2 regions of the Paraburkholderia sp. BR10937 genome follow, and region 2 is predicted to be linked to the other one. Evidence: riboswitches for the same ligand, from Rfam matches in the RefSeq annotation. Region 2 holds a riboswitch; the other holds the start of a gene.
What was found. Region 2 has a riboswitch for cobalamin ahead of cobG (precorrin-3B synthase). Riboswitches for the same ligand answer to the same signal wherever they lie in the genome.

Region 1 (15,205 bases), on a different contig from region 2:
TCGTATCAGGCGACGCAGTGGTTCAAGTCGTTCGCGAGTCCCGAACTGCTCGTGGACCGCGCCGATCAGGCTGCGCTGATCAGCCGCCTCGTGAGCGCCGGCCATGCCGGCGACGCGATGATGAACTCGGCGCGCAGCGCGCTCGTGGACTCGATCCATATGGGCCTGATCGTCGCTGCCGTGGCCGCGCTGGCCGGCCTGTGTCTCGCGTGGTTCGTGCCGCCCGTGCGGGTCGGCTATCTCGAGGCGCAGCCGTAAATGAACGACGCAAAATATTTCGCCGGTACTTCATTTCTATTACCGTTTAACATCTGCGTAATAAATTAGTAATTAGGGAGTAATCGAGGGTAAGCATAATTCGCCGCCGTCAGTCAGGAATAACCACACCGCATCAATCACGACGACGGAGCCCTCAGCATGCCCGCATCACGCCATCGAACTGCACTGCCGGTCTACCTGGCAGTGCTTACCAGCGTTGCCGCGCTGACCGCCTGCGGAGGCGGCAATAGCGATCCCGCCACCACTGTTGCCATTCCCGCGCCGCCTGCCGACCCCGGCTTCGTGGACAACGCACCGATTCCCGACGTCCCCGCCTTCGTCGACAACATCGCGACCAACCAGCGCGGCGACGCGCGTTACGCCACGCTCGCAACCAATGCGGGCGTACGCGTGGTGGCGCGCTTCCTCGATCTCTGGCAGCCGCTCACGCTGCTCGTGGACGCGGGCGTTTCCGCGCCGGCCAACGGCACATTCCCCGCGGTCGTGCAGTCGACGTGGACGGGTGTCCCCACCGACGGCACGCCCAACGGCACGATCCTCAACAGCACGGTGCTGAACGCGAACATCCAGTACGTCGTGACCGCAACGACGCAGCGCACCCAGGCGCAGGCCGACGCGGCCTACTACGACGACCGGCGCGGCAAGGGCTACAGCGTGACCGACGGCATGGGGCCGCTCACCGCCGCCTGGCGCTCGGCTGCGCAGCAAATCACGAGCATCACGTCGATTCCCGCGGACGCGACCACGACGCTCTACAACGACTCGGGCAACAACACGGGCGTGGGCAGCACGAGCAACGCGACCTTCGGCAAGGTGGTCGACCTGCTCAACACGATGGGCAACAACGCTTCCACCGAGCCCGCCAAGCGCTTCTACAAGTACGCACGGCCGTTCCGCTGGAGCACGAGCGTCGTGGTCGATCCCACGCTCGTGCCGGCCATCAGCACGACGCCTTCGACGGACGGCGGCTTCATCAGCGGCCACGAAGCCGAAGCCATGCGCGACGCGATGACCATGGCGTACCTCGTGCCCGAGCGCTACCAGGAAATGGCGAGTCGCGGCCTCGAACTCGGCGAAAACCGCATTCTCGCGGGCATGCATTCGCCGCTCGACGTGATCGGCGGCCGCATGTTCGCGCTCGCCGCCACCGCCGCGAATCTCTACGACCCCGCGAACGCCACGCTCAAGAGCGCGGCCTATGCGCAGGCGCACAGCGCGCTCGAACAGGCCACCGGCACGAGCGCCACGACCTTCCCCGCCTTCGCGCATTCGTCCACGACCGCGACCGACCGCTTTGCCGACTATGCGACCAACAAGTCGGAATTCGCGCGCCGCATGACGTTTGGCTTCAGCCAGATCGAATCGACCGAAGCACCGCCCGTCGTGCCGAAGGGCGCCGAGGTGCTGCTCGAAACGCGCTTCCCGTACCTGAGCGCCAGCCAGCGCCGCGTCGTGCTGAAGACGACCGAAGTCGTCTCGGGCTATCCGGTCATGGACGACGCCGAAGGCTGGGGTCGTCTGAACATGTTTAGTGCTGCAGACGGTTATGGCGCGTTCAGCGGCAACGTGATCGTGGCCATGGACTCGACCCAGGGTGGCTTCAACGCCGCCGACACCTGGCGCAACGACATCGCCGGCTCGGGCAAGCTCACGCTGCAGGGCAGCGGCACGCTCACGCTCGCGGGCAACAACAGCTACACGGGCGGCTCGCAGGTGAGCGGCGGCGTGCTCGCGGCGGCGTCGACCACGGCCTTCGGCAACGGCGACGTGTACGTCGGGTCGGGCGGCGGCGTGGCCGTGGCGACGAGCGCGCCGTTGACGGTGGCGGGCAAGTACACGCAGCTCGACGGCACGACGCTCGAACTCGACATCGACGGCGACGGCGGCGGACGCCTGCGCGTGGGCGGACAGCTCACGGTGGCGGGCGGCACGCTGCATGTGAAGTTCGTGAACGGCTATGCGCCGAAAGCGGGCGATACGATCGACGTGATCGACGGCAGCGGCGCATCGGTGAAATTCGCGACGGTCACGGTGGATGGCTTCAAGGCCACGCCCGTTTATTCTTCGACCGGCGTTGCGGTGAAGCTCTCGGCTTCGTGATGTAGTCACTCAGCAAAGCGGCCCCGAATCGCGATGGTTCGGGGCCGTTTTGCGTGTGAATCAGAAGCGATGCCGGATGCCCGCTGCCACGAGCACCTGATTGCGGCCGCCCGACGGGTCGCAGGTGTTGATCATCGCAAACGCACCGGACGACGCGCGCTGATAGATCGCCTCGGTATACACGTCCGTGCGTTTCGACAGCTGATAGGCGGCCTGCAGCGCACCTTGATGCCAATGCGCGGTGGTCGCGCCCGTATAGGCATACATGCCCGCCAGCGAGAACGCGGGCGTCACCTGCCAAAGCGCATTCACTTCGTAGTTGCTGAAGGCGATCGACGGCAACGGTGCGTCGCCATCGGCCTCGCTCACACCGGTATGAATGGAACGTGACCAGGCCGCGCCGAGCGTCACGTCGCCGAGCGCGTAGCTCATGCCCGCGCCAATGGTGTCTTCGCGCTGCACCGCGACCTCGGTCGGCACGAGGCCCGCACCCGGCAGCACCGACGTATCGTACGCACCCACCGAAGAGGCGCCGCGTCCGTCGATGTGCATCCACGCTACACCGGCGCTGAACGGGCCGCCCTCGTAATGCGCGCCGAAGCCGTAGGCGCGGTTCTGCGCGAAGCGCCCCGCCGCGTTCGAAAACGCGTACATCGCGCCGGCGCTGAAACCACCGTATGTGGCGCTCGCGAACTTCACCGCATTCGAGGCGAGCCACGAATTGTTGGCGTTGTCGTTGTCGAACGGATGCGCGAATGCCGTGCCGCCCGCACCGCCCGTCAGCGTAAACGGGGCGAAGTAGTCGTGCATCGTGTCGTACTGGCGGCCGAGCGTAATCGTACCAAATCGTTCGGATTGCAGACCAACGTAGAACGGATGGTCGTTGAAGGCTTCGCCAGAGGTGACCGAGAAACCGCGCTCGAGGCGAAAGATCGCGGCGTTGCCGCCGCCGAGATCCTCGCTGCCCTGCAGGCCCCAAAAACTGCCGTCGATCAGGCCCGAGCCTGCGCGATACTGGCTGCGGCCCGCAACGTCGCTGACATAGTCAACGCTAGCGTCGATCTCACCGTACAACGTGACCTGCTGCGCCGAGGCGCCAGCGCCTGTGAATGCCAACGCCCCGCCGAGGGCGGCCAGAATGTGCTTGTTCATGAGTCTTCTTGTTTGTGCTTGTAAAGAATGCATGGACGAGCGCCGTCAGCCCTCGCTTGTTGCGGCGTGGCGCCCCGACGTCGTCGTTAATCCGTCAATTTCCAGCGTGCTTTTGAACAGCGAACGCCTGGTGGCCCGTGAGCGGTCTACGCCGCATCGGGGCCGGTGGTGGTGGCCGGATTGGCCCGCGTTTCCAGGGCAGGAGGGTGTGCATTGACGGCTCCTTGGGTTACGCGCCCTGGAATGAGTCGCGAAATAAACGTAGCGAGGTCTGACTTCTGGCTCGATTGACAGCCAGTCACAGTGGCGCGACCGCGCCGGATTCTCACCGGCTTCCCTGCTGCGTTTCGCTCGTGCAGCGCCTACGCGCGAAAAACAGCTGCAAGGATAGCGTAAGTTGCGGGAGCGGCCAAACCGGGTGTTTTCGCCACACGACACACGTCAAAGGTTGACGCGGCAAATGCGCGGCCATTACCCTTGCGCGCTGATGGTTCCCGGCGACGGGATCAAAAGGGAACGCAGTGCAAGACTGCGGCTGCCCCCGCAACTGTTAGCGGCGAGTCCATGCCAGAGCGTGCCACTGGGAAACCGGGAAGGCCGGCAACGGACGTCGACCTGCGAGCCAGGAGACCTGCCATCAGCCGAGTCCAGCAGCCGCAACGGGCGGGGATCCCCAATGCGCCAAAGCATCGCCCACGCGGCGATCGCCCGTTGCACGGACAGCCCGTTTTTCAGGAGCTGTTTCCAGCCACCGCATCATGAAGTTTCGCCAATTCGTATTGACTTCCGCCGCGCTCGCCTGTGCGTGGCAAATCGCGCATGCCGCGGACGCATCGCCGACCCAGGCACAGCAGCAAGCCGGCGACGGCACCACGCTGCCCAACATCCTCGTCGTGGGCGACGCGCAGCATCTGCCGCAATCGTTCGACCAGCGCTACGCGAGCACCCAGGTGCTCACGCGCGAGGACCTCGACCGCGTCTCCCCCGCCGACCCAAGCATCGCGCAGGCGCTCGCCACGCTGCCCGGCGTCACCGTCTCGCAGACCGGCGGGCCGGGGTCGTACACGGGCGTGAGCATCCGCGGGTCGTCGGCCGACCAGGTGGCCGTGTTCATCGACGGCATACGCATAGGCTCCGTCACCACGGGCACGGCCGAATGGGCCGATCTGGCGACCGCCTCGTTCGACCGCGTCGAGGTGATCTCGGGCCCCGCGGCCGCCTCGTTCGGCGCGGATGCCGTGGGCGGCGTCGTGCAGCTCTTCACGCGCCATGCGTCGAACCAGCCGAACCAGACCACCGTCTCGTTCGGCGGCGGCTCGAACAAGACCTTCGACACGCAGGTGCGCACCTCGGGCACGATCGGCTCGACCGGGCCGCTTTCCGCACTGAGCGGCCTCACCTACTCACTGGGCCTGCACGACTACAACACGGCGGGCATCGACGCGACCCAGCCCTGGGCCTACGGCCACGAAGACGGCCGCAACCCGTACCACGCGCAGAACCTCGACGCGCGCCTTGGCTACGCGCACGACAACTGGTCGATCTCGACCTTCGCGCTCTACCACCGCTCCGATCTCTCGTACGACAACGCGGGAGGCAACGACCGCCAGCGCGACAACCAGCTCACGACCGGCCTCGCGTTCCACCTCGACATCACGCCGACCACGCAGTTCGACCAGTCGGTGGGCTACGCGACGGACCGTCAGTTCCTCTATTCGAACGACCCGACGATCCCGACCGACGAGATCGACTCGACGCGCTTTTCCACCTCCACGTCGATCACGCATCAGGAAAGAGGCCACACGCTCTTCGGCATGCCGCTCGACGGCGAGACCAAGCTCGCCTACGACTACACGCGCGAGATGGCGTTCCTGCCCGTGGATGTGCCGGGCGGCCTGCCCGCGCGCAACGATTCTGCCGTGTCGATGCATCAGTCGACCACGCTCGGACCCGTCACGCTGTTTCTGGCGGGGCGGCACGAAATCGTGCAGGGGCAATCGGTGAATACGGGCAACGTCGCGCTGTCCTGGGCGATCACGCCGGTCTACACGGCGCGCGTTTCGTACGGCAACGCGTTCCGCCTGCCGACCTTCAACGACCTGTACTATCCGGGCTACTCGAACCCCAACCTGCTGCCCGAACGCAGCGACTCGGTCGAAGCCGCGCTCGATGCCACCACGTCGATCGGCACGTTCACGGCAGCCGTGTACGACACGCGGGTGCACGACCTCATCACGTACAACTCGCAGACCTTCCTGCCCGTGAACGTGGGCCGCGCGCACATTCAGGGGCTCGACCTCTCGTACAAGGGCACGCTCGGCACGTCCACGCCGGTGAGCCTCACGGTGGGGATCCTGAATCCGCAGGACGTGACCGACCAGACCTGGCTCAATCGCCGCCCGCGCCAGACGGCGAGCCTGAGCGTAGATCACACGTGGGACGAGTTCCAGCTCCACGCGCTCAGTACCGGCGTTTCGCTGCTGTATAACGGCTCGACGTTCGACGACCAGCTCAACACGATCTACCTGCCTTCGTGGACCACGGTGAGCCTGCGCGCGTCGTACAAGGTCAATGCGCATCTCGCGCTTTCGGCCACGCTGGCGAACGTGTTCAACCGGCAGTACGTGACCGCCTACGGCTACAACACGCTGGGGCGCACGGCGTTTGGCAAGGTCACCTATACGTTCTGAGCGTTGCGTGCGAGCGGGTGCGTTCAAGCGTTTCGCGCGCCCGCTCGCCTAGCCCTCGCGCTTCGGCCGCCGCACCGCGCGAATCTTCCCGCTGTTGCCGCCGCCGCAGAAGAACTGCTCGCCGCCATCGGACTCCAGCCCCGAAACGGCGGTGCCGGGCGGCATGTCGAGTTGTTCCAGCACTTCGCCCGTGCCCGGATCGATGCGCCGCAAGTCGCTCTCGTCGCCTTCCCAGGTGCCGTGCCACAGCTCGCCGTCCACCCACGTCACGCCCGTGACGTAGCGGCTCGATTCGAGCGTGCGCAAAATCGCGCCCGTCTGCGGATCGACCTGATGGATCTTGCGCTCGCGATACACCCCGACCCAGAGCGTGCCGTCCGCCCACGCGAGTCCCGAGTCGCCGCCGCCTCCAGGCGCGGGAATCGTGGCAAGCACGCGGCCCGTTTCAGGGTCGATCTTGTGGATGCGGTCCTCGGCGATCTGAAACAGATGCCGGCCGTCGAACGCCGTGCCCGCGTGCGCCGCGATGTCGATCGAGCGCCGCGTCTGGCCGCTCTGCGGATCGAGCGACGCGATGCGCTCGCCCACGGCGAACCACACGTGCTTGCCGTCATACGAGACCCCGCCCACCTTCTCGATGCCGGGAAAGGGGCCGTACTCGCGGACGATTTCGGCAGTCGTTCGTTTCATGGTTTCCTCCTTGAATGAAGGGACAGGGGTTCATCCTGGTCGCCTGGCAGCGGCGCGGGGAGTAACAAGGTCGTCGCGAATCCGGGGACGGGCGGCGTGGTCCAGCGGCGCGCGCGGCCGAAGCCGAACGACTGCACCTTGTCCGCCGCGGCGAGCGAATCGAGCGCACGCTGCACGGTGCGCTGGCTCGCGCCGAGCGCGAGCGCCAGCGCCGAACTCGACCACGATTCACCATCGGCGAGAAAAGCCAGCACGGCGGCGTGCTTTTCTTCCACCGGCCGCGCCAGCACCACCACTTCGCTCGCGTGGCGCGGCGCCAGCGCGAAGCCCTGCTGGGTCGCGCCGATCTCGGCCACGTCGCGCATCAGCGTGCGCAAGCGGCCGATTTCCACGCGCAGGCGGGCGCGGTGCGTTTCGTCGGCGTGCTTCGTGCGAAAGGCGCGGGCGATGAGCGCGTCGCGCGGCGCGTCGGCGGGCCACGCCTCGGCGAGCGCGCGAGCGAGCACGAACAGCACGGGCCGTCTTGCGAGTTCGATGACGGTCGGGCCCTCGCGCGCGACGTAGCGGCACGCGTCCACGACGAGCGCCTTCGAGGCGAGCAACGCCTCGACGTCTTCGAGCAGCAGCACCCGCTCTTCACCGCGCGCGATGAGGCGCGCCGCCGGCGAGGTCAACAGCAGCGCGGCGCTCTCGATCTCGGCGCTCAGCGCCGCGATGCCCGCCTCACGCGCGGCGCGCGCGGCCGCGGAGAGCGCGCGCCGCGCCGCCTGCGTCTGAATGCGCCGCATGGCAATGCCGGCGGCGATCAGCTCGTGCGCCGCGCGCAATGCGGGCGGCAGCGGCGCGGGATCGGCTTCGGCAAGCATGCCGCCGGCCTCGTCGAGCCGGCCGATGAGCAGCAAACGGCGTATTTCCAGGTAGCGTGCGTGCGCGGCATTGAGACGGTCGCCATGGGCCTCGAGCGTTTGCCGCGCCGCAGCGAGCGTATCGGTCGGCCAGCCGAGGTCGCGTGAGGCGAGCGCAATTTCGGCCTCGGCGACGACACAGCGCGCACGCGCCACGGCCTCGCGCGAGCCGAAGCCGCGCGCCGCGCTGCGCAGCAGCGCTTTGGCGCGCGCGAAGTCGCCGAGCTGCGCCATGGCGATGCCGCGCAGCGCGAGCGCGGGCGCGTCGTCGCGCAACGCGACCCGGTTCAGCGCGCCGAGCGGATCACCGGCCGCGAGCGCGCGCGCCGCCGCCGTGATCAACGAATCCATGGCCATGGGAATCCCGCCACACTTGTCACTCCCCCTCCTCCTCGGTCCGGACCTAATCTAACACGGCGATCAAACGAATCATCGATCGAACGGCATGGCGATGCGCACAGCGCGCCGCCACCATAGTGAATCCATAGGAGGACCGGGCAATGGCAACCCATACCACAGGAACGCGCGAAGACTGGCTTGCGGCGCGCATCGAACTGCTCGCCGCCGAGAAAGAACACACGCGCCGCGGCGACGCACTGGCGCAGCAACGCCAGGCGTTGCCGTGGGTGCGCGTCGACAAGACGTATCGCTTCGAAACCGAAGAGGGCGGCGCCACGCTCGCCGATCTCTTCAAGGGGCGCTCGCAACTGCTCGTTTATCACTTCATGTTCGGACCGGATTACGCGGCGGGCTGTCCGTCGTGCTCGTCGATTGCGGATGGTTTCGAAGGCATCGCCGTGCATCTCGCGAATCACGACGTGCGGCTCATGGCGGTCTCGCGCGCGCCGCTCGCGAAGCTGCTCAGCTACCGCAAGCGCATGGGATGGCATTTCCCGTGGGCCTCGTCGAGCGGCAACGACTTCAACTTCGATTTCAACGTGGCGTTCACCACGGCGCAGCAGCGCGCGGGCGACATCGAATACAACTACGCGCGCAGCGGCCACGCCATGGACATGAATCCGCCGCCCGCCCCCGTTGCCGAGTTCGCGGCAAGCTGCGGCACCGACGCGGCGACCTACACGCGCGACCGTCCGGGCCTGAGCGCGTTCGTGCTCGAGGACGGCGTGGTCTATCACACGTACTCGACCTATGCGCGCGGCCTCGATGGCGTGTGGGGCATGTACCAGTGGCTCGACCGCGCACCGAAGGGACGCAACGAGGCCGGCATCTGGTGGCACCGGCATGACGAGTACGCAGAGAGCTGAGGCGCATCATGGATAACGTCGGCATGACGGTACGGCTGCGCGGCGAGGCACCGCGCGCGATGTTCTTCGGCGTTGCGTCGCTGGTCTGCGCGGCGAGCGCGGCGGCGACGTTCATCTGGTGCGCTTCGATGCAGGCGATGGGCGGCATGCCAATGCCTGGCGGCTGGACGATGTCCGCGCTCTGGACACCCATGTGCGGACGCACCTGGTTCGACGCCGCCGTATCGTTTGCCGGCATGTGGAACGCGATGATGGTCGCGATGATGTTGCCTGCGGTCGCGCCGGCATTGTGGCGGTATTTCGAGGCTGCGGGCGAGGCACGCGGGGCGCGTGCCGGTGGGCTGACGGTGATGGCTGGCGCGGGTTATTTCTTTGTGTGGCTCGTGGTTGGGATGCTCGTGTTCGCGGCGGGGGTGCAACTCACCGCGCTAGCCGTCGAGGCGCCTGCGTTGGCGCATACCGCGCCAGCCCTGGCCGGCGTTGTCATCGTGATGGCGGGCGTGCTGCAGTTCTCCGCGTGGAAAGCGAGGTGGCTTGCGTGCTGCGGGAACCTGCCGTTGCGCGCGCATGCGCGGCTCGATGTGCAGGCCGCGCTGCGTCACGGCCTGCATCTCGGCCAGCATTGCCTGTACTGCTGCGGGAACCTGATGGCGGCGCTGATCGCGGCGGGCGTGATGGATCGGCCTGCGATGGCGCTGGTCGCGGCGGCGATTGCGGCAGAAAGGTGGGCGCCGGGCGGCGCAAGAGTCGCGCGCGGGATTGGCGTGGCCGCGATTGCGGCGGGCCTGGTGATGCTGGTGCGGGCGTTGGCTGAATAAAAAAATCGCCGTTTCGCACCCGCGAAACGGCGATAAAACGCTCCGACTCTAACGTCGAACTCACGCCTCCAGACTCGCGCCTGCACACGAGCCTGATCGACGCTCCGGATTGTTATCAGCAGTCCGGAGTAACAGCAAGAGGCCGACTGGATTCAACCTCCGTGCTGCTGGGCGAAGCCCGGCGCGACCGGGGGGACTCCCGGCCTCACCGCACTCCGCGCCTCTGGTGGCAGATCACATGCCGCCGAAAGACTTCTTGACCGTCAGCTTGTTGGTCACCGACGTCACGCCGGGAACGCCTTTCGCGATTTCCTCGACCCTGGCGATCTGCGCGGGGTCCGAAACGGTCCCGGTGAGCGCAATCGCGCCACCCTTGGCGCGCACGCTGATATTGCCCGCGTCGATCGACTTGTCCTTGCCGATCGCCGCATACACCTTGCGGCGCATGGCACGATTCGCCTGCCTGTCCGTGGGAACTGCCGCCCCAGGAGCAGCCGTTGTCGGCGCCGCCTGCGCCCCCGCAGCCGCGCTCGCGTCACCCTGCGCCCACGCACTCATGGAAGCCGCCGCGACGAGCGTCGCGATCGCCAATCCGGCTACCGTAGTTTTCTTCATGAATTGCTCCGTTCTTTCTTGAGTTTATGAGGATCAAAACGCGTGACGAATACCCACCATCGCCGCCGTCGTCGACTGGCCCGGCGCGACCGGCGCCCCGTAGATGATCGTCTGGTTCATGGTCCCCTTGTTGCTGACGTAGCCGACCTGGGCGTAGGCCTTGGTCGCCTTCGAGAGGTTGTATTCGGCGCCCACGGCGACTTCGCTCGAATGATTCGCCGAGTTGTTGCGGTCCTTCAAATAGTAGTAGCCCGAGGTGACCTTGAAGACCGGGCTGAACTGGTAACCCAGGCCGGCCGAGATCATTTCGAAGTTGTAGGTCGCTTTGGTGAACAGGCTGGACGAATTGGACGAACTGAACGAGCCGGATATCGAGAATCCGCTGATCGTGTACATCGCGCCGACGTAATAGAAGTTGTTGTTGTTGCGGCCCGTCGCCGGCGCGGCCGGCGTCGTCGGGTAGGTGCCCGCGTACGGGTTGGTGTCGTGCCCGCTGTAGTAAACGCCGGCCAGGTTCAGGCCGTAGTTCGAGTACTTGAGCACGGCCGACTCGCGCGTGCCGCCCTGGAACTGCCCCGGCACGCCGCCCGGCGCGTACTCCAGCGCGAGCGAAGCCCCATAGAATTTCGGCGAGTTATAGACGATCGCGTTGCTGTCATAGAGCGCGCCGATCGGCGCGTTGGTGCTCGTGCCCGGCCAGCCGGCGGCCTGATTGAGGCCCAGCCACGCGGTGAGAATACTGCCGAAGTACTGCGCGCCGCGAACGTCCGTGTCCGCCATCGCGTAGATCATCGGGATGATCTGCCGGCCCGCGTCGATCGAACCGAACCAGCCCGATCCACCGATGGTCGTGATCTGGTTGAACAGCGCCGTCACGCCCGGCGTGTCGGACAGGCCCGGCTTGCCGTTATTCGACGTGAACGACCCTTGCAGCTTGAAGTTGATCTTGTAGCCACCGCCAATGTCCTCGGTCCCCTTCAAACCCCAGATGCTCGAAAAGATGCCGCCGTCCTTGAGCTGCCAGACGCTCCCCAGGTTCTTGGCGGTCCCCGAAAAGTTTGCGGCCGAGGTGCTCTGGTAAAGCACACCGGTGTCCACCACGCCATAAAGCGTGACCGACGATTGCGCATGCGCCGCGCTGGCGAACAGGATCAGCGCTGCCACGCTGCCAAACTTCAATTTCATTGCCTCTCTCCGTGTGTGTGGCTGCCAGGTGGACCCGGCGCCTTTTGTTGTTGCCTGATGGGTATGACCTGAAGGGTATTGCCTGAATGAAACGCTGTGACCTGGGACCTTAACCAGCTTGCAAATAGTGGCCGCCGTATTGATCGCGCAACTGGTTCTTGAGCACCTTGCCCGTCGCGCCGATCGGAACGCAATCGATGAACAGCACGGCGTCTGGCTTCCACCATTTCGCCACGCGGCCGTCGAAGAACGAGAGCAGGTCGTCGGCTTCGAGTGCGCTGCCCGGCTTCTTCACGATCAGCAAGAGCGGCCGCTCGTCCCACTTCGGGTGACGCGCCGCAATGCACACCGCCGTCGCGACTTCGGGGTGCAGGCTCGCGACGTTCTCGATGTCGGCGGAGCTGATCCACTCTCCGCCCGACTTGATGACGTCCTTGCTGCGATCGACGATCTGCATGAAACCATCGGCATCGATTTTCGCCACGTCGCCGGTCGGGAACCAGCCGTCCTGCAGCGGTGACGCGTAGTCGCCGCCGAAGTATTCGCTCGCGACCCAGTGGCCGCGCACCTGCAGGTCGCCGGCGGCATTGCCGTCCCAGGGCAGTTCCTCGCCCGCGGCATCGACGATCTTCATGTCGATGCCGAACACCGAGCGCCCCTGCTTCGCCTGCAGCGCATAGCGGGCGTCTTCGGCCAGTTCGGTCTGATGCGCCTTGAAGCTGCAAACCGTGCCGACCGGGCTCAGTTCGGTCATGCCCCATGCATGCAGGACATCGACGTAATGGCATTTCTGGAATGCCTGGGTCATTGCGGTCGGGCACGGCGCGCCGCCGATGATCGTCCGGCGCATGGAGGAAAACGAACCTGCCGCCGACTCGACGTGCGAAAGCAGCCCTTGCCAGACCGTCGGCACGCCAGCCGATACCGTGACCTGCTCTTCCTCGATCAGTTGATACAGCGACTTGCCGTCGAGCGCCGGGCCCGGAAACACGAGCTTCGCGCCGGTCATGCAGGCGATGTACGGCAGGCCCCACGCATTCACATGGAACATCGGCACCACCGGCAGGATCGTGTCGCGCGCCGAGCAGTTCAACGCATCGGGCAGCGCCGCCGCGAAGGTGTGCAGCAGCGTCGAGCGGTGGCTATAGAGCACGCCTTTCGGGTTGCCGGTCGTGCCCGACGTATAGCAGAGCGACGAGGCGCTGTTTTCATCGAGCAGCGGCCATTCGAAATCGTCCTTGTGATTGCCGATCAGGTCCTCATAGCAGAGCAGTCTCGATCCAAGACCATGGTTGCGCGGCATATTCGCGCGATCGGTCATGGCAATGAAGAACTTCGGCGTCGTCACGCGTGACGCGACACTTTCGATGAGCGGGAGAAACGTGAGATCGAAGAAAATCACGCGGTCCTGCGCATGCTCGATGATGTACACGAGCTGGTCGGCATGCAGGCGCGGATTCAGTGTATGGAGCACGGCACCCGATCCCGATACCGCGAAGTACAGCTCCATGTGACGGTAGCCATTCCACGCCAGCGTCGCCACGCGCTCGCCCGGCGCAATGACGAGGCTCGACAGCGCATTCGCCATGCGGCGCGCGCGCTGCGCGAGATCCTGATAGCGGTAGCGGTGAATATCGCCTTCCACGCGGCGCGAGACGATTTCCCGCGCGCCGTGATGGCGTTCTGCGTGCTTGAGCAGCGAAGCAACCAGGAGCGGTTGCTCCATCATCAGACCTTGCATGGTTTGCTATCCTAAGTGACTTGGTACGTATGCGGTTCTTGAGTGCGATGCCGCGCGGCTATGCCTGGCTCGAAGCCGGCGTTTCCATCACGCTCACCAGCAGCTTTCCTTCCGCGGTACGCACAGCAAATGTCGTGAGCTTCAGCCCACCCGCGCCCGGCATACAGCCGCTGCGCACGTCGAAGCGCAGTCCATGCGCCGGGCAGCGCACCACGCATCCTTCGAGCGGGCCGCTCGCGAGCGAAGCGCCGTTGTGAGGGCACGAATTGTCGATCGCGTGCAGCTGTCCTTCGATATTGAACAGGACGATGCTGCGGCCATCGACGAAAACCAGCTTGCGCTCGCCCGGCGCAAGTTCGTCGGCCGTGCCGACCGGTACTTCACGTGTCATTCCCGTTCCCCTCGGCTTCCTTTAGCTCGCCTCAGTGCGCGACCGCCAGCGCCATCGCGCCGGCCATCGCCACCGGCGAATGCACGCCCGAGAGCGAATAACCCGTGTTGAACACGAAATACGGCACGCCGTTCACCTGCGGTTCGGCATAGGGCACGCGCTGACCGGTCGGGTCCGCGAGGCGTTTCGACGCGGCGATGTGCGTCGCCAGGCTCTCGCGCTCGAGGCCGCATTCGATACCCAGGCGTTCGAGCACCGCGTAATCGCCGATGTTCTGGCCTTCCATGAAATAGGCCTCGAGCACGCGGTCGATCAGCGCCGCACTCTGTTCGCGCGTGCCGCGGCTAACGGCAAACGTGACGAGGTCGTGCGCGGCCGCGGTGTTCGGCATCAGCTCGATGCGCTCGAATGCGAACTCGACACCCGCGTCGCGTCCCGCGCGCTGCACCTGCGCACGCCGCGCCGCGACCGCTTCGGCGCTGCCCAGGCGGTCGCGATAGAACGCCTGATACGGCAGGCCTTCGAGCGGCGTCCACGGCAGCAGCTGGTGCGAACGCCACTGCACACGCACGCGCACGTCGGGCCGCGAATTCGCGAAACGCGCGAGCGCTTCGTCCAGATTGCGCTTGCCGATCAGGCACCACGGGCAGATGAAGTCGAAGAACGCTTCGATCGTCAGCACGGCCGGCTCGCCCGCGTCGCGACTCGCCTGTGCCGCCCACTTTTGATCAGACAAGTTCATGAATCAACATCTCCGCCATCGGCCATTCGCCGAAACCCGCTGCGGGATTCAGGTGGCCGACTTCGCCCAGGTCGACGAGGCTGCTGCCCCAGTCTTTCGCCATGGCCTCCACGCGCTCGAAGCGCGCGAGCGGATCGTTGCGGCTCGCGCCCACCATGCTCGGGAACGGCAGTGGCGTGCGCGGAATCGGGTTCCAGCCGTTCTCGGCCAGTGCATCGAATGCCGGATAACCCGGCGGCAGCGGCGTTTCGAGGTCGGCCGGCGCGGCGAGCAGCGCGCCGTGAATCTTGCGGCTGTGCTGCTGCGCCCAATGCACGGTGATCATCACGCCCGCGCTGTGCGCCACGAGAATGACGGGACCGTCGATCTTCGCGAGCGCCGCGTCGAGCGCGGCTACGCGCGCCGCGCAGCTGAGCTTGTCGTGCTCGAGCGGCGGCACCGAAGCCGCGTTGGGCAGCTTCTGCTGCAGCAGCGTTTGCCAGTGCTCCGCCACGTGGTCGCGCAACCCCGGGACCATCAGGATGGTCGGTGTGGTCTTCAGCGTCATTTGTAAAGATCTCCTGCGCGCTTCAGTACGGCTTGTCGCCGACGATGCCGGCGCGTTCCATCTTGCGGTGGCACGGCGGGTAGTC
Region 2 (15,205 bases):
GTCTCCGAAGCGAGTGCGTTGACGGCGGCGGCGGCCATCGCGCTGCCGCCGCGGCGGCCGTGCACGACGACGAAGGGCACGCCGTGGCTTTCGGCTGCAAGCTGCGCCTTGGACTCGGCCGCGCCGACGAAGCCCACGGGAAACCCGAGGATCAGCGCGGGGCGCGGGGCGCCGGCGGCGACCATGTCGAGCAGATGAAAGAGCGCGGTGGGCGCATTGCCGATCGCAACGACGCTGCCTGCCAGATGCGGCCGCCACAGTTCGAGCGCGGCTGCCGAGCGCGTGTTGCCGATCGCGCGCGCGAGATCCGGGACGGCGGGATCGTCGAGCGTGCAGATCACGGCGTTGTTCGCGGGCAGGCGCGCGCGCGTCACGCCGTAAGCGACCATTTTCGCGTCGCAGAGAATCGGCGCGCCGCCCGCGAGCGCATTGCGGCCCGCCGTGCCCGCGCCTGCGGAAAACGCGAGGTCGGCGGCCACGTCGACCATGCCGCATGCGTGGATCACGCGCACGGCGAGTTTTTCGAGGTCGGTGGGGATGTGCGCGAGGTCGGCTTCGGCGCGAATCGTCGCGAACGACTCGCGATAGATCGCCTGGCCGTCGCGAATGTAATCAGACATCCTGGGTGCTCCGGGGCCGCTGCGCGAGTGCCAGCGCAGCGGCTTCGATCGTCAGGTTGCGCGCGACGAGCCGGCCGAAGCCGCTTCGCTTATCGTCGCGCTGGTACAGGTCGTAGTGGTCCGGGGCGCTGGCGAGCAACGTGAACGGCGCGCAATGCGCGGCCGCGCAGGAGCGCTCGCAGCCGCTCAGGTGGGCTTCGGCGCCGGGCGGCAACAGGGCGGCGAGGCGCTGTGCGTCGCCTTTCGTGTCCGCGCGGCTTTTCGCGCATCCGGTCGAGCCCGTGCACGCGATGAGGCGTGCGAGCGGGTTGGCGCGCGAGACGATCAGGCCGAGCGCGTGCAGGCGTTCGAGCGCGGCGGGCATCGCGTGCGCGGGCACGTTCGGCAGCAGCACGCCTTGCCATGGCGTCACGCGCAGCGTCGCATCGCCCGAGTCTTCCGCGAGCGCGGCGAGTGCGCGCAGCGTCGGCGCGTCGATACGGCCGAGCGCGGGCTGCGCGCCCACGTAGCCGCTGCCGTCGGCGTGCAGCGCGTGCGCGCCGAGGCGCAAGCCGGCGGGACTCTCCGCGCGGCGCCGCGCGCGCAGCGTGGTGTCGTCACGCATCAGCGTGAATTCGCCATGCTGTTGCGCGCGCTGCAGCAGCGCATCGAGCGAGTGAGCGGCCAGCACGTCGCGCATGCGTGTGGTGTCGGTGCCCGCGAGATCGAGGAACGCATGCAGCAGCGCGCGCATCGATGCGCGAACGTCTTCGGCGGCGAGCGTGCCGACTGGCTGCGCCGTGGGGCGGCCCGCGAGGCCCAGCGCGAAGCGCACGGTTGCGCCATGCGGCAGTGCGGCGAGCCAGATGTCGTGCGGATGCTCGAGCATCGCCACGCGCTCGCCGCCGTCCAGTTGCAACGCGAACTTGGGCGAGAGCGCGGCGAAACGCGGCTCGCGCTGCATCATGTCGATGAGCGCGGCGGCGAGCGCCGTCGTATCGCAAGAGGCGTCAGGGTCGAGGCCCGCGAGCGGGCTCAGCATCACGTTGCGCAATTCGTCGGCGGCGCACGCGCGCTCGACCGGACTCGCGGCGTCGATGCCGGCGGGGCCGAGGCCCGCGCCGATCAGCGCAGCGCTCAACGCCGCTTCCTCGCCCGCGCGCACGCCGCGAATCTGCACGTTCGCGCGATTGGTCAGTTCGAGCACGCCGCTCGCGTGCGTCGACGCTGCGTCGGCGAGCGCGCGCGCTCGCGCGGCGCTAAGCACGCCGCCGGGCAGACGGATGCGACACAAGCCGCCGTCGCGCGCGGCGACCGCGCGCACGAGCCCCGGGCACGCCGAGGGGCGGAGCACGGCCAATGCGGCAGCGGGCGAGACGGGCTTCGTTTCGTGTTTCAAGGCATTACCGGGTAAACATCACGCTGGAGCGGCGCGCTGCCCGCGCGGCAGGCGGGCAACGGCAGCGATATCGGTACACCCCGCCCGATTTGGGTTCGCGCGAACAGTCGGCCGGCAGGTCTCCTGGCTCACAGGTCGTCGACCGCATCGGCCTTCCCGGTAATACCAGTGGCTCGGGTGGATGCGGTCTCGCTGCTCACAGTCGCGGGGGCGGCCACAGCTTGCTGTGTTCCCTTTTATGCCTTAACGGCGCCGGCGGACACGGTATTATGCCCGTTTTCGCGCGTGCTCCGCCCCACCATCGGGCTGCGGGCCCGTGGCGGCGTAGAGAAACAGGCAACGAAACAGGCAACGGCGGGAGAGCGAATGCAGGGCAAGCAGGCATGGCTGACGGTGGTGGGCATCGGCGACGACGGCTACGCGGGGCTCCGGCGCGACGCGCGGCGCGCGCTGTTCGACGCGGCCATCGTGACGGGCGGCGAACGCCATCTCGCGATGCTGCCGTCACGTGTGCGTGCGCGGCGCGAGGCGTGGCCCCAGCCGTTCAGCGTGGAGGCGCTGCTCGCATACCGCGAGTCGAATGCGTCCGTATGCGTGCTCGCGAGCGGCGACCCGATGCTGTTCGGCGTGGGCGCGACGCTCGCGCGCCGCGTGCCGCCCGGTGAAATGCGCGTGCTGCCCGCGCCGTCGTCGCTCTCGCTCGCGGCAGCGCACATGGGGTGGGCGCTGCAGGATACGGCGATGGTCTCGCTCGTCGGCCGTCCGCTCGATGCGCTGCGCCGCCATCTCTACGCGCGCTCGCGCGTGCTCGCGTTGAGCGCGGATGGGCGCACGCCCGCGGCGCTTGCCGCGCTGCTCGCCGAAGCGGGCTTCGGCGCCACGCGTCTTGCGGTGTTCGAGCATCTCGGGGGCCCGCTCGAACGCCGCATCGAAGGTCGCGCCGATGCGTTGCACGTCGAACAAGCCGCGGCGCTCAATCTGGTCGCGTTCGAATGCGAAAGCGATAGTGCGCAGACGCCCGCGCGCGGCTGGACGCTCACGCCCGGCCTTCCCGACGACGCCTTTCGCCACGACGGTCAGATCACGAAGCGCGACGTGCGCGCGCTCACGCTCGCGCGTCTCGCGCCGACGCCCGGCGCGCTGCTGTGGGACGTGGGCGCGGGCAGCGGCTCGATCGGCATCGAGTGGATGCGCTCGCACGCCGCTTGCCGCGCGATCGCGATCGAGGCGCACGCCGAGCGTCAACGCTTCATCGAGCACAATCGCGCGGCGTTGGGCGTGCCGGGTTTGCAACTCGTCGCGGGCCGCGCGCCCGACGCGCTCGCAGGGCTCGCCGCGCCCGACGCGGTCTTCATCGGCGGCGGCGTGACCGTACCCGGCGTGCTGGACGCGTGCTGGTCGGCGCTCGCGAGCGGCGGGCGGCTCGTCGCGAACGCGGTGACGTTGCAGAGCGAAGCGGCACTCGCGGCATGGCGCGCACAGCACGGCGGCACGCTCACGCGTATCGGCATCGGCGAGGCGCAGCCGCTGGGCGGCTTCGACACCTGGCGTCAGGCCTTGCCCGTCACGCTTTACGAGGCCGTCAAGCCATGACGGCGCGCATCCTGCTGCTCGGCGGCACCGGCGATGCGCTGGCGATCGCGCGCACGCTAGGCCCGCAGCACGTGTACTCGCTCGCGGGCCTTGGCCGCGTGCCCGCCGATCTCGCCTGCGCGGTGCGGGTAGGCGGCTTTGGCGGGGCAGAAGGGCTCGCGCGCTTTCTCGCCGACGAAAACATCGCACTCGTCTTCGACGCCACGCATCCCTATGCCGCGCAGATCAGCGCCAACGCGGCGCGCGCATGCGTGGCGGCAGACGTGCCGTACTGGGCGCTGCGGCGTGCGCCATGGCAGCCGCAGCCCGGCGACGACTGGCACATGGTGAGCGGCTGGGGCGGGGTAGTCAAGGCGATTGCGCCGTTCGCGCGCCCGCTCTTCACGCTCGGGCGCGAGCCGCTCTCGCATCTGGACGAAGTGCCGCCGCAGCAGCACTGGACGATCCGTTGCCTCGAAGCGCATCCCGGCCACGCCCGCGCGTGCATCATCGACGCGCGCGGGCCGTTCACCGCCGTTGGCGAGCGCGTGCTGTTTACCGAAGCGCGCATCGACGTCGTGGTCAGCAAGAACAGCGGTGGCGCCGCGACCGAAGCGAAGCTCGCCGTCGCGCGCGCAATGGGCCTGCCCGTGGTGATGATGCAACGGCCGCCGCTGCCCGACGCGCAACGTGAATTCACGTCGGCGCAAGCGGCAATCGACGCGCTCGCGAACCCTGTTTAGCGGAGTTTCCACGCATGACCGTTTTCTTCATCGGCGCGGGGCCGGGCGATCCTGAACTGATCACCGTGAAGGGCCAGCGCCTCGTGCGCAGCTGCCCCGTCATTCTCTACGCGGGCTCGCTCGTGCCGCCCGCCGTGCTCGAAGGCCACCGCGCGCACAAGGTCGTGGACACGGCGCCGCTCACGCTCGACGAGATCGTCGCATTGCTCGAAAACGCGCATGCGCAGGGCTTCGACGTGGCGCGCGTGCATTCGGGTGACCCGTCGCTCTATGGCGCAATTGGCGAGCAGATCCGCCGGCTGCGCATGCTCGGTATTCCTTATGAAGTCGTGCCCGGCGTGACCGCGACCGCTGCGTGCGCGGCGGCGCTCGGCAGCGAACTCACGCTGCCCGGCATTTCGCAGACGCTCATTCTCACGCGCTACGCCACGAAAACGTCGATGCCCGAAGGCGAGCAGCTAGGCGAGCTCGCGCGGCACAGAGCGACGCTCGCGATTCACCTGGGCGTGCGCCATATCGCGCGCATCGTCGAGGAATTGCGGCCGCATTACGGCGAGGATTGCCCGGTCGCGGTGATCTATCGCGCGAGCTGGCCCGACGAGGAACGCGTGACGGGCACGCTCGCGGACATCGCGCAGAAGGTGCTGGCGACGGATATCGAGCGTACGGCGCTCATCCTCGTGGGGCGCGTGCTCGCGGCGGAGGGGTTTGCGGATTCGACGCTTTATGGGGCGCAGAAACGCTAAGGCTACGAAAGCGCGCGCAAGTGTGCTCGCAGCTTGTCCACCTCGCCGTCGGCGAATTCCTTTTCGATTTCGTCATGCGTTTGCTGCCAGAGCGGAAACGCCGCGTTGAGCAGCCGATGCCCCTCGTCCGTGAGGCTCAGCAAGCGGCTGCGCTTGTCCTCCGGGTCCTGCTCGATCACGACGAGACCGCGCCGCTCCAGCGGCTTGAGCGCGGCCGTAAGCGTGGTGCGGTCCATGGCCAGCAGCGACGCCACGTCTTTCATGCCGGGCGGATGCGGCCGGTTCAGCGACATCAGCAGCGAAAACTGTCCGTTCGTGAGATCGAGCGGCCGCAGCACGTCGTCGAAAATGCGCGCGAGATTGCGTGCCGCCCGCTGCATATGCAGACACAGGCAGCAATCGCGCACCAATAGCGTGGTTTCGAAGGGAAGTTTCTTTGCGCGTGCCATGTTGCAATTATGTTGATATCAACCTATTCTGTCAAGGCCGGATGGGCGACATGCCGTTGCTCCCGTTTTCAGACCAGCAACCAGACCAGCAGTTGGAGGACACATGAGCGATCAGAAACTGTTTCTCGCTGTTTTTCTCGGTACCAAAGACAACGCGCGCATGAAGGGGTGGGCGGCGCTTTCCGAAGCGGATCGACACGCAAAGGAAAAGGAGGGCATTGCAGCCTGGCACGCGTGGGTCGAAAAGCACAAGGCGTCGATCGTCGATATGGGCGGCCCGCTCGGCAAGACCAAGTCGATTGGCGAGCATGGCATCGCGGATACGTCCAACGCGCTAACGGGCTATACCGTGCTGCGTGCCGCATCGCACGAAGAGGCCGCGAAGCTGTTCGAAGGGCACCCGCATTTTTCGATTTTTCCGGGCGAGGGCGTCGAAGTAATGCCGGTTTTGCCGATTCCCGGTATCTGAACGGAGGCGCGTCATGAAACTCTACGGCTTTGCCGGCACCCGTTCGCAACGCGCGCTATGGGGCCTCAAGGAAGTCGACGCCGATTTCGAATTCATCTCGGTCAATCTGCTCGCAGGCGAGCACAAGCGGCCCGAATACCTGCGCATCAATCCCGCGGGCAAGGTGCCCGTGCTGATCGACGGCGACCGCGTGATTCCCGAATCGGCTGCCATCGTGCTGTATCTCGCGGATAAATACCCGGAGAAGGCGCTGCTGCCCGCCGATCTCGACGAACGGGCGCAGGCGTATCGCTGGACCCTGTTCGCGGTCACCGAGCTGGAGCAGCCGCTCTGGAGAATCACGCGGCATTCGTTCCTGTATCCGCCGGAAAAGCGCAGCCCCGCCGAAATCGAACTCGCGCGGGAGGATTTCAGGACCATGGCCGCGGTGCTCGAGAAGCATCTCGAAGGACGCGAGTTCATCGTCGGCAACCAGCTTTCGGTCGCCGACTGCGTGACGGTGTATCTGATGGACTGGGCCAACGAAGTGCAACTGCTGGACGGCTTCCCGCGTTTGCAGGCATATCTCGAACGCCTCTACGCGCGCCCCGAGGCGCCGCAGCGCATTGCCGAAGCGCGCAAGGCGGCATAAATGGAAAACGGCCCAACCGGATCACGCCGATTGGGCCGCCTCGCTGCCGCGTTACGCCATCTCAATGCGCCCGCGCATGCTCATGATCCACATGCGTGCGCGGCTGCGTCACCGTGCTCACCACCACGAGCACGATCACGTTCACGAACAGCGCAAGGAAGCCGATGTTGACGTCCTTGAGCGCGTCCGGCGCGAACGGAATCAGCTGAGCCACGCTCACATGCGTGAGCGTCGTGACGATCACCACGAGCACGCCCGCCACGATGCCGCAGAACGCGCCTTGCTTCGTCACGCGATTGCGTGCGGAGAGGCTGCACACCAGCGCCGGGAACAGCTGCGTGACGAAGTTGTAGCCCATCAGCAGCAGCGCGACGATGGTGTCGCCCCCCTTGAGCGTAAAGCCGACCGCCACGAGCGCGATAACCGGCACGAAAATGCGCGCGAGCTTCGCGACTTGCGCGTCGTCCGCGCTCTTCGAGAGTGCGCCGCGATAGACGTCGTTGGCGAGCAGCGTCGAAGCCGTGGTGAGGATCATCGAGCCCGGCACGAGTGCGGTGAGCACGCCCGCCGCGCCGATGACGCCCACGAACCACGGATCGAACGTCTGCAGCGCGAGACGGAACAGCGAGAGGTCGATGTCGGAGCCCTTGAGGCCCGGCACCTTGAGCACGGCCGCGAAGCCGCAGAAGAACACGAACAGCAAAATGAGCTGGTAGAGCGGCAGGATCATCGCGTTACGGCGGAAGATGCGCTCGTTCTTCGCGGTGTAGACCGACATGAACGTGTGCGGCCACATGAAGAAGCCCAGCGCCGTGAGCAGCACGGTGGACTGGAACCACGTCACGCTCTGGCCTCGCGCCGGGAACGTGAGGAAGCCGGGCTTGGCGGCGTCGATGGCGCGGAACATCTCGCTCAGGCTGCCATAGTGGTGGATCGGCAGGTAAATGCCGAGGAACACGGCAACGGCGAGAATCATCGTGTCCTTCACGACCGAGTTCCACGCGCAGCCGCGCACGCCCGAAACGATCACGTAGGCCGTGACCACGGCCGCGCCGATCCAGATCGCCGCCGTGGAGGAGATCGCGCCATAGGAGGCCGTCGTCACGATGATGCCGAGGCCCTTGAGCTGCAGGACGAGATACGGCACGAGCGCGAGCACGCCCACGCACGCCACCAGCACGCCCAGCGCGGGGCTCTGGTACTTGCGCGCGAAGAAGTGCGGCTGCGAGACGAGCCGGTGCTGCTTGGCGAAGCGCCATACGGGCGGCAGCATCCAGTACGAAAGAATGTATGCAAGCGTGCCGTAAGCCAGAATGTAGTAGACGGGCGCGCCCTTGCCATAGGCGAAGCCGCTGCCGCCGAGAAACGTGAAGGTGGTGTAGATCTCGCCCGCCATCAGCAGGAACACGAACGCAGTGCCGAAACTGCGGCCGCCCACGGCCCACTGCTCGAGGTTCATGTCGTGCCCGCGGCGGGCACGCATGCCGAGGTAGAGCGCGACGAAGGTCATCGCCGCGATGATGATGAGGGCGCTCATGATCGCACCTCCGCATCCGCTTCGCCCGAAAGCCGGTTGACCGGGTCGAGCCGGTAGACGATCCCCATGATCACCGCGGCCAGCACGACCCACATGACGATCCACGCGAGCACGAGCGGCATGCCGAGCACGAGCGGCTCGGTGCGATTGACGAACGGCACCCCTAACAGGATGCCGATAAAGGGCAAGGCAGCGAGCAACCGCAGTGACATGGCAACTCCTCTTTCATATGAGAAGAAAAGAAACGTCGCGTCGGGGTGCGAAGCCACCCACTCTATGCTTGTGAACGCGCCCCGTAAAGCTGCCAAAAAAACTGAAGGGCTTGCCGTAAAGTTTGGTGCAACGCGCCATTTTCCGGGGCATCGACCGACATCGATCCGGCACGCCTGACGCCGATCCGGCTACACTTCTCGCAGCCCGGCGCGCTTTTTGCGCATGCCCTTAACGGATCGACTCCATGATCGAGAGCCTGATTTCAGACATTCTGTTCGGTTTCACCGGACTCATCAGCATCATCAATCCCTTGAGCGGTGCTTTTGTTTTTCTCGATCGCACCACAACGCTTACCGACGAAGAGCGGCGCCTGCTCGCCAAACGCGTGGCGATCAACGCGTTCTTCGTGCTGGTCGGGGCTTTTTTCGTCGGCACGCCCATCCTGCATTTCTTCGGTATTTCAATGGAAGCGCTGCGTATCGGCGGCGGCCTCGCCGTAGCCGTGGCCGGCTGGCAAATGCTCAACGCGCCCGAGCCGGAGCCGCCCGCGGTCGATCATCCGGTCAAGCCCGTGAGCGCGAGTTCGGCTTCCGGCAAGGCCTTTTTTCCGCTGACCATTCCGCTCACCACCGGCCCCGGCTCCATCGCCACGGCCATTGCGCTGAATGCCAACCGCACGCACAAGCTTTCGGCGTGGCTGCTCTCGAGCTTCGCGTCGCTCGTGATCTCCGCGCTCGTCATGCTGGTGATCTATTACGTGTACAGCCGCGCTGCGCGGCTTTCGCAGTACCTGGGTGTGGAAGGCACGCGCGTGGCCATGCGCGTGTCGTCGTTTCTGCTCCTGTGCATCGGGGTGCAGATCATACTGACTGGCCTGACCGGCTTTCTCACGCCGATCGCCGACCTGCGCGCCGCGAAGTAGCGGCGCTGTCAATCGGGCCGGCGTACACAAGCGTTCTCACGCGAAGGAGACCATCATGTGCCGCTGGCTTGCGTATAGCGGGAACCCCGTGCAACTCGAAACCGTGCTGTTTCACGCACGGCATTCGCTGATCGATCAAAGCCTGCATTCCACCAAAGGCGCGACCACCACGAATGGCGACGGCTTCGGCATGGGCTGGTATCAGGACCCGCACGACATTCCGTATCGCTACCGCAGCGTGCATCCAGCCTGGAACGACCGCAACCTGCGCGAGCTGGCGCGCGCGGTGCGTGCGCCAATGTTCGTCGCGCACATTCGCGCGGCCACGCATACGCCGGTGCAGGAAACGAACTGCCATCCGTTTCGGCACCGGCGCTGGATCTTCGCGCACAACGGCCTGATCCGCAGCTATCCGCTGATGCGGCGCGACCTGTTGGTCGCGATCGATCCGGGGCGCTTCAATGCGCTCGAAGGGTCGACGGATTCGGAAACGATGTTCTATCTCGCGATGACATTCGGCCTCGAAGTCGATCCTGTACTTGCGCTGGAACGCATGGCGGGTTTTGTCGAGGCAACCGCGCAAAAGCATGGCGTCGAGCCGGCGCTCAACATGACGGTTTGCGCATGCGACGGCGAGCAGATCGTCGCCGTGCGGTATTCGAGCGAACGCAATTCCCGCTCGCTTTATCACACCACGGCGTTCCGGCATCTGCGCGAAATGTATCCCGACGACCCGCGCATCATCGCGGCCGGCGACGACGCGTATCTGCTCGTCTCCGAGCCGCTTGGCGATGCGCCCGATGTATGGGCCGAAGTGCCGGAATCGACGGCGATCGTCGTGCGCGGGCCCAAGGTCGAATACCGGCCGTTCGCACCTGTCTCACCTTGAATCGACCTCACGCGCTGCGGCGCCTTTGCCTTGCCGCCGCGAGCGCGAGCACCTCGTCGAACAGCGCGACGTCCACGGGCTTCACGAGGTGCATCTCGAAGCCCGCTTCGTGCGTGAGTTCGATGTCTGCGGCCTGGCCGAAGCCCGTCATCGCGGCGAACAGCGTGTGTTTGAGCGGCGGCAGCGCGCGCAGGGCACGCAGCGTCGCATAGCCGTCGATCTCGGGCATGGCGATGTCGATGAGCGCGGCGTCGGGCGTGAAGCCGTCCACTTGCTCGCACGCGTGGGCGGCGCTGTAGGCCACGCGCACGTCGTGCCCTTTGAGTTCGAGCAGCATGGCGAGGCTGTCGGCCGAGTCGCGGTTGTCGTCGACCACTAGCACGCGCAGCGGCGGCACGCCGGCTTCCGCCAGGGCGGCAAGCTCGGCGGTGTCCGGCGTGAGCGGCGCCGGCTGCACCGCATGCGCGCTCTCGCGCGCGAACGGCAGGCGGATCGTGAACGTGCTGCCTTTGCCGGGCCCGTCGCTCCTCGCGGAGATCGTGCCGCCATGCAGCTCGACGAGCGAGCGGCACAGCATGAGGCCGATGCCGAGCCCGTTTTCCGTGGGCCCCGGCACCGAGCGGTCCTGGCTGAAGAGGCCGAAGATCGACTCGTACGTGCCGGGCCGCAGGCCACGGCCTTCGTCGCGCACCTGGATCTGCACGGCGCGCGCGGCGGAACGTACGTCCACGACGATGCGGCTGCCGTCGGGCGAGAACTTCGAGGCGTTGTGCAACAGGTTCTGCAGCACCTGCACGAGGCGCGTGTGATCGCCCGTCATGGCGAGCGTCGCGTCGGGCATCTGCACGTCCACGTGCTGGCCGCGTGCCGAGGTGAAGGGCTGCGCCGCGTCGATGGCGTGCGCGACCACCTCGCGCAGGTCGAGCGGCGCCTCGCGCAACTCGATCTTGCCTGAGGTGATGCGCCCGACGTCGAGCAGGTCGTCCACGAGCCGCGTGAGGTGGACGATCTGGCGGTCGATCATTTCGCGGGCGCGCTCGATCTCGGGGCTCGGCGCATCCATGAGGCGCATCGTGGCCACGGCGTTGCGCACCGGCGCGAGCGGGTTGCGCAGTTCATGCGCGAGCAAGGCGAGGAACTGCTTCATCTGCTCGCTCGAATGCTCGAGTTCGTCGGTGCGGCGGCTTTCGGTCATGTCGCGCGTGACCTTCGCGAAACCCGTGAGGCGGCCGTGGCCGTCGTGCACCGCGGTGAGCGTGACGTTGGCCCAGAACATCGAGCCGTCCTTGCGCACGCGCCAGCCCTCGGTCACGACCCGGCCCAACTCCTTCGCGCGGCGCAACTCGCGCTCGGGCTGACCGGCGGCGACCTCGTCGGGCGGATAGAACACGGAAAAATGCTGGCCGACGATCTCGGCCGGGCGGTAGCCCTTCAGGTTGGTCGCGCCGGTGTTCCAGCTCACCACGTGGCCCTGCGGATCGAGCATGAAGATCGCGTAGTCGCTCACGCTTTCCACGAGCAGGCGAAAGCGCTCTTCGGTAAGGCGCAGCGCCTCGACCTGGCGGCGCTCCGCGGTGAGGTCGCGCGTGACCTTGGCGAAGCCGGAGAGCGAGCCGTCGCGCTCGCGCAGCGCAGTGATGACGACGTTGGCCCAGAACATCGAGCCGTCCTTGCGCACGCGCCAGCCTTCGTCGTTGAAGCGTCCGTGCAGCGCGGCCTGCTCCAGCTCGTGTTCGGGCCAGCGGCGCGCGTTGGCTTCGTCGGTGTAAAAACGCGAGAAATGCTGGCCGATGATCTCGTGCGCTTCATAGCCCTTGATGCGGGCCGCGCCGCGATTCCAGCTCGCGATGTAGCCGCGCGTGTCGAGCAGGAAGATCGCGTAGTCCTCGATCGGCTCCACGAGCGCCTCGAAGCGGCGTTCGTGGTGGCTTTCGGTCGCGGTGTCGTGCGGGGCGATGCCGGGGTCGGGCGTCGTCATGGTCCTCGGGTCTGTCATGGGGCCTGTTCACAAGTTTGACAGGCTTTGGCCTCTTGAATGGACGTCCCGCGCGCAGCGGGCGCCGCAGCTTACCACGCGCGCTGCCCCGAGCGGTCGTACTTTTCGGCCATTGCCGGAATGCCTGCGCGCACGTGGCGTTCCGCGCGGCGTACCTGGCGGGTGAGCAGCACGACGTGGGGCGGCACTACGCGGCGCGCGCGCAAGGTCCAGAACGCGCCGCGCAGCAGCGCCACGCCCGCGGGCCCGAGCGAGCGCTGGCGGGCGAACACGGCGAGCGCACGGCCGGTCGCCGCGATCGCATCGCGCGCGGGCAGGCGCATCCATGCCACCCAGGCGGTGTTGCGCGCGAGCGCGCATTGCTGCGCGCGCGTGAACCAGTGGTAAAGCGGCTCGCGATGCGCGAGCGCCTGCTCGCAATAGACGATCTGGTGGCCGGCCGACAGCATGTCGAGCGCGGCTAGCTCCTCGGCACCGCCGTGCGAAAGCCGCTCCTCGTAGCCGCCGAGCACGCGGAACACGGCTGCTCGGAAAATGCACGCGCCGGCCATGAAGTTCGCGAGCCCCGGCCCGGCCTCGCCTTCCGCGCCCGGCGACGTGGCGGCGAGCATCAGGCAGGCGGGGTGAATTTCGCGCTCGTCGCCGCTCACCACGCGCGCGTTGAGCACGGCCACCTGCGCGTGGGCGTCGAGCAGCTGCGCCGCGCGTGCGAGCGCGCCGGGTGCGAACCAGGTGCTGTCGTCGCAGCACGCGACATAGTCGGTGCGCGCGAGCAGCACGGCGCGATTGAAGCCGGCCATGCCGTGGTCGCCCAGCGACTGGACGATGCGCACTTGCGGAAAGAGTGACGCCAGCAGGGAGACGGTGGAATCGGTGGAGCCGTTGTCGGCCACGATGACGTCGGGGTGTTCGGGAAGGGCGGTGAGGCGCGCGACGGTATCGATGATTTGACGCACGTGATTGCGCGTGAGGACGACCACCGTCACGCGCGGCGCGCTGGGAGTTCCGGGGGCAGGGGCGGAGTCGTTCATCGCAGCAGGCGGCGGGAGCCGGCCGGTGAGTTGTCGAATTGACCTATGTCAGCATACGCCGATGGCGCGCGACATGCAGTACATGACATGCGCCAGTGGCGGGGCGGCGCGGCGGCGGTGCTGCACTGCACAGCCGGCAACTGCGCAATTTTCGCGCCGCGTGTGGCGGCGCGCGCGATCAACCCCGATCAACCCGATTCGCGGCTCGATCAGCCGCTCAATCGCGCGCGCAGACTTCGTCGAGGTGGCCGAGCAGGTCGGCGGGATCTTCGTACACGCGCAGCGCGCCCGCGCGCTCTAGTTCCTCGGTGCCGTAGCCGCCCGACTGCAGGCCGATGCCGAGCGCGCGGCAGCGCTGGGCCGCGAGCATGTCCCAGACGCTGTCGCCCACCACGAGGCAGCGCTCGATCGGCACGTTCAGCCGCAGCGCCGCGGCGATGAAAAGATCCGGGTCGGGCTTGGCATGGCGCACTTCGTCGCGCGTGACCACCGTCGTGACGGACGGGTCCACGCCGAGCGCCTGCAGGTTCACGGACGCCGTGGCGAGCCGCCCGCTCGTGGCGATCGCCCAGGGCACCTGTGCCGCGCTGAGCGCGTCGAGCAGCGCGCGAGCGCCGGGCAGCGGACGCACCTTGCCAGCGTGGCGGCGGTAGGCGTCGGCGTGTAGTTTTTGCAAGCGCGCGATGCGCTCGGGCGCGATCGACTCGTGGGCCTCGTGGGTCTCGCGCAGCAGCTGGTCCATGAAGAGCCCGCCGCTCATGCCGATGCGCCGGTGAATGCGCCACACCGAGAGCTCGATGCCGTCCGCGTCGAGCGCTTCCTTCCATGCGAGCACATGCTGATACACGCTGTCGACGAGCGTGCCGTCGAGGTCGAACAAAAAGGCCGTTTCGTTGCGCATGGGTGGCTCCTGTTGCTACACGACGATTAAGCGGTGGTGGCGCAAAAAGTGTACGCCGCGCGGCGACGGCGTGCGCCGCGGCGGGTGCGCGGCGTCGCCTCAGGGCGCGCTGGCCGCAGATGTGCCGGACGCCGCCGGTGCGCTTTGCGTAGTGCCCGTCTGCGGATACATCTGCAGCAGCACGCGCAGCACGCCGTTGGTCCATCCAAAGCCGTCCTGCAGCGGATATTCGCCGCCGCCCGCCGACGAGGCCCTGGTGGCCGACGCGCTCACGTCGTACTTCTCGACGAGCTTGTGCGTGCGGGTGTAGTAGGCGAGGTTCGTCGCGATCCAGCGCGTGGCGATTTCCTGAGCGAGGTCCTGCTTGCCGTAGCGGCGCAGCCCCACGACCGCGAGATATTGCAGCGGCGCCCAGCCGTTCGGCTCGTCCCATTGCTGGCCGGTTGCGACCTGGGTGGTGGCGAGGCCGCCGGGGCGCAGCAGTCCGGCGCGCAGCGCGGCAGTCACGTCCTGCGCCTGGGCTTTCGTCGCGACGCCCGCATAGAGCGGGTAGACGGTCGCCGCCGTGAGCCGGTGCGTGAGCGTGTGGTGTGCGAAGTCGTAGTCGCTGTACGCATGCAGTTGCGGGTCCCACAGCACGCGGTCGATGGCGTCGGCGCGTTGTTGCGCGCGCTTCGTCATCAGTTCGGCCTCGCGCGCGTCGCCCTTCAGGCCGTAGGCCTTCGCGAGCGTGCGTTCGAGGATCACCATCAGCGAATTGAGGTCCACCGGCGCGAGCGAGGTCACGTCGATGGTCGAGAGCGTGTGGCCGTCGGCGAGCCAGCGCGAGCTATAGTCCCAGCCCGTTTCCGCGCCCGCGCGCAGGTTGCGCCAGAGATCCGAGGCATCGCGCTGCGGCGTGGCGCGCGCGGTCAGGATGTCCTCGCGGTACGACTCGTCGCGCGGGCGGTTGCGCGCGTCCCAGTAGCGGTTGAGCAGCGTGCCGTCGGGCAGGCGCACGAGGTGGCGCGCGGCGTGGCCGGGCTTGAGGGTCTGCGCGCCGGCCATCCAGTAGTCGTATTCTTTGCGCAGTTGCGGCAGGTAATGGAGGTACACGGCGTCGCCGTCT

Region 1: another riboswitch for cobalamin. It lies ahead of AB4Y44_RS04870 (porin); the one in region 2 lies ahead of cobG (precorrin-3B synthase).

The regions. Positions count from the first base shown of each region.
Region 1 covers NZ_JBFRCL010000004.1:56,357-71,561, forward strand. The annotation lists gene AB4Y44_RS04860 (MFS transporter) at 1-258, shown strand, start outside; gene AB4Y44_RS04865 (phosphatase PAP2 family protein) at 418-2,379, shown strand; gene AB4Y44_RS04870 (porin) at 2,440-3,531, opposite strand; cobalamin riboswitch at 3,778-3,912, opposite strand; cobalamin riboswitch at 4,003-4,185, shown strand; gene AB4Y44_RS04875 (TonB-dependent receptor) at 4,290-6,221, shown strand; gene AB4Y44_RS04880 (glutamine cyclotransferase) at 6,270-6,911, opposite strand; gene AB4Y44_RS04885 (helix-turn-helix domain-containing protein) at 6,908-8,167, opposite strand; gene AB4Y44_RS04890 (DUF899 domain-containing protein) at 8,317-9,081, shown strand; gene AB4Y44_RS04895 (DUF2182 domain-containing protein) at 9,090-9,899, shown strand; gene AB4Y44_RS04900 (BON domain-containing protein) at 10,134-10,514, opposite strand; gene AB4Y44_RS04905 (porin) at 10,548-11,699, opposite strand; gene AB4Y44_RS04910 (3-(methylthio)propionyl-CoA ligase) at 11,809-13,440, opposite strand; gene AB4Y44_RS04915 (Rieske 2Fe-2S domain-containing protein) at 13,499-13,831, opposite strand; gene AB4Y44_RS04920 (DsbA family oxidoreductase) at 13,863-14,573, opposite strand; gene AB4Y44_RS04925 (alpha/beta hydrolase) at 14,560-15,120, opposite strand; gene AB4Y44_RS04930 (TauD/TfdA family dioxygenase) at 15,143-15,205, opposite strand, start outside.
Region 2 covers NZ_JBFRCL010000028.1:1,562-16,766, forward strand. The annotation lists gene AB4Y44_RS22845 (precorrin-8X methylmutase) at 1-620, opposite strand, end outside; gene cobG (precorrin-3B synthase) at 613-1,998, opposite strand; cobalamin riboswitch at 2,094-2,270, opposite strand; gene cbiE (precorrin-6y C5,15-methyltransferase (decarboxylating) subunit CbiE) at 2,365-3,591, shown strand; gene AB4Y44_RS22860 (cobalt-precorrin-6A reductase) at 3,588-4,313, shown strand; gene cobM (precorrin-4 C(11)-methyltransferase) at 4,328-5,059, shown strand; gene AB4Y44_RS22870 (MarR family winged helix-turn-helix transcriptional regulator) at 5,062-5,508, opposite strand; gene AB4Y44_RS22875 (hypothetical protein) at 5,612-5,977, shown strand; gene AB4Y44_RS22880 (glutathione S-transferase family protein) at 5,991-6,608, shown strand; gene AB4Y44_RS22885 (sodium:solute symporter family protein) at 6,670-8,145, opposite strand; gene AB4Y44_RS22890 (DUF3311 domain-containing protein) at 8,142-8,357, opposite strand; gene AB4Y44_RS22895 (MarC family protein) at 8,603-9,280, shown strand; gene AB4Y44_RS22900 (class II glutamine amidotransferase) at 9,336-10,169, shown strand; gene AB4Y44_RS22905 (PAS domain S-box protein) at 10,177-12,147, opposite strand; gene AB4Y44_RS22910 (glycosyltransferase) at 12,237-13,196, opposite strand; gene AB4Y44_RS22915 (HAD family hydrolase) at 13,414-14,097, opposite strand; gene treF (alpha,alpha-trehalase TreF) at 14,197-15,205, opposite strand, start outside.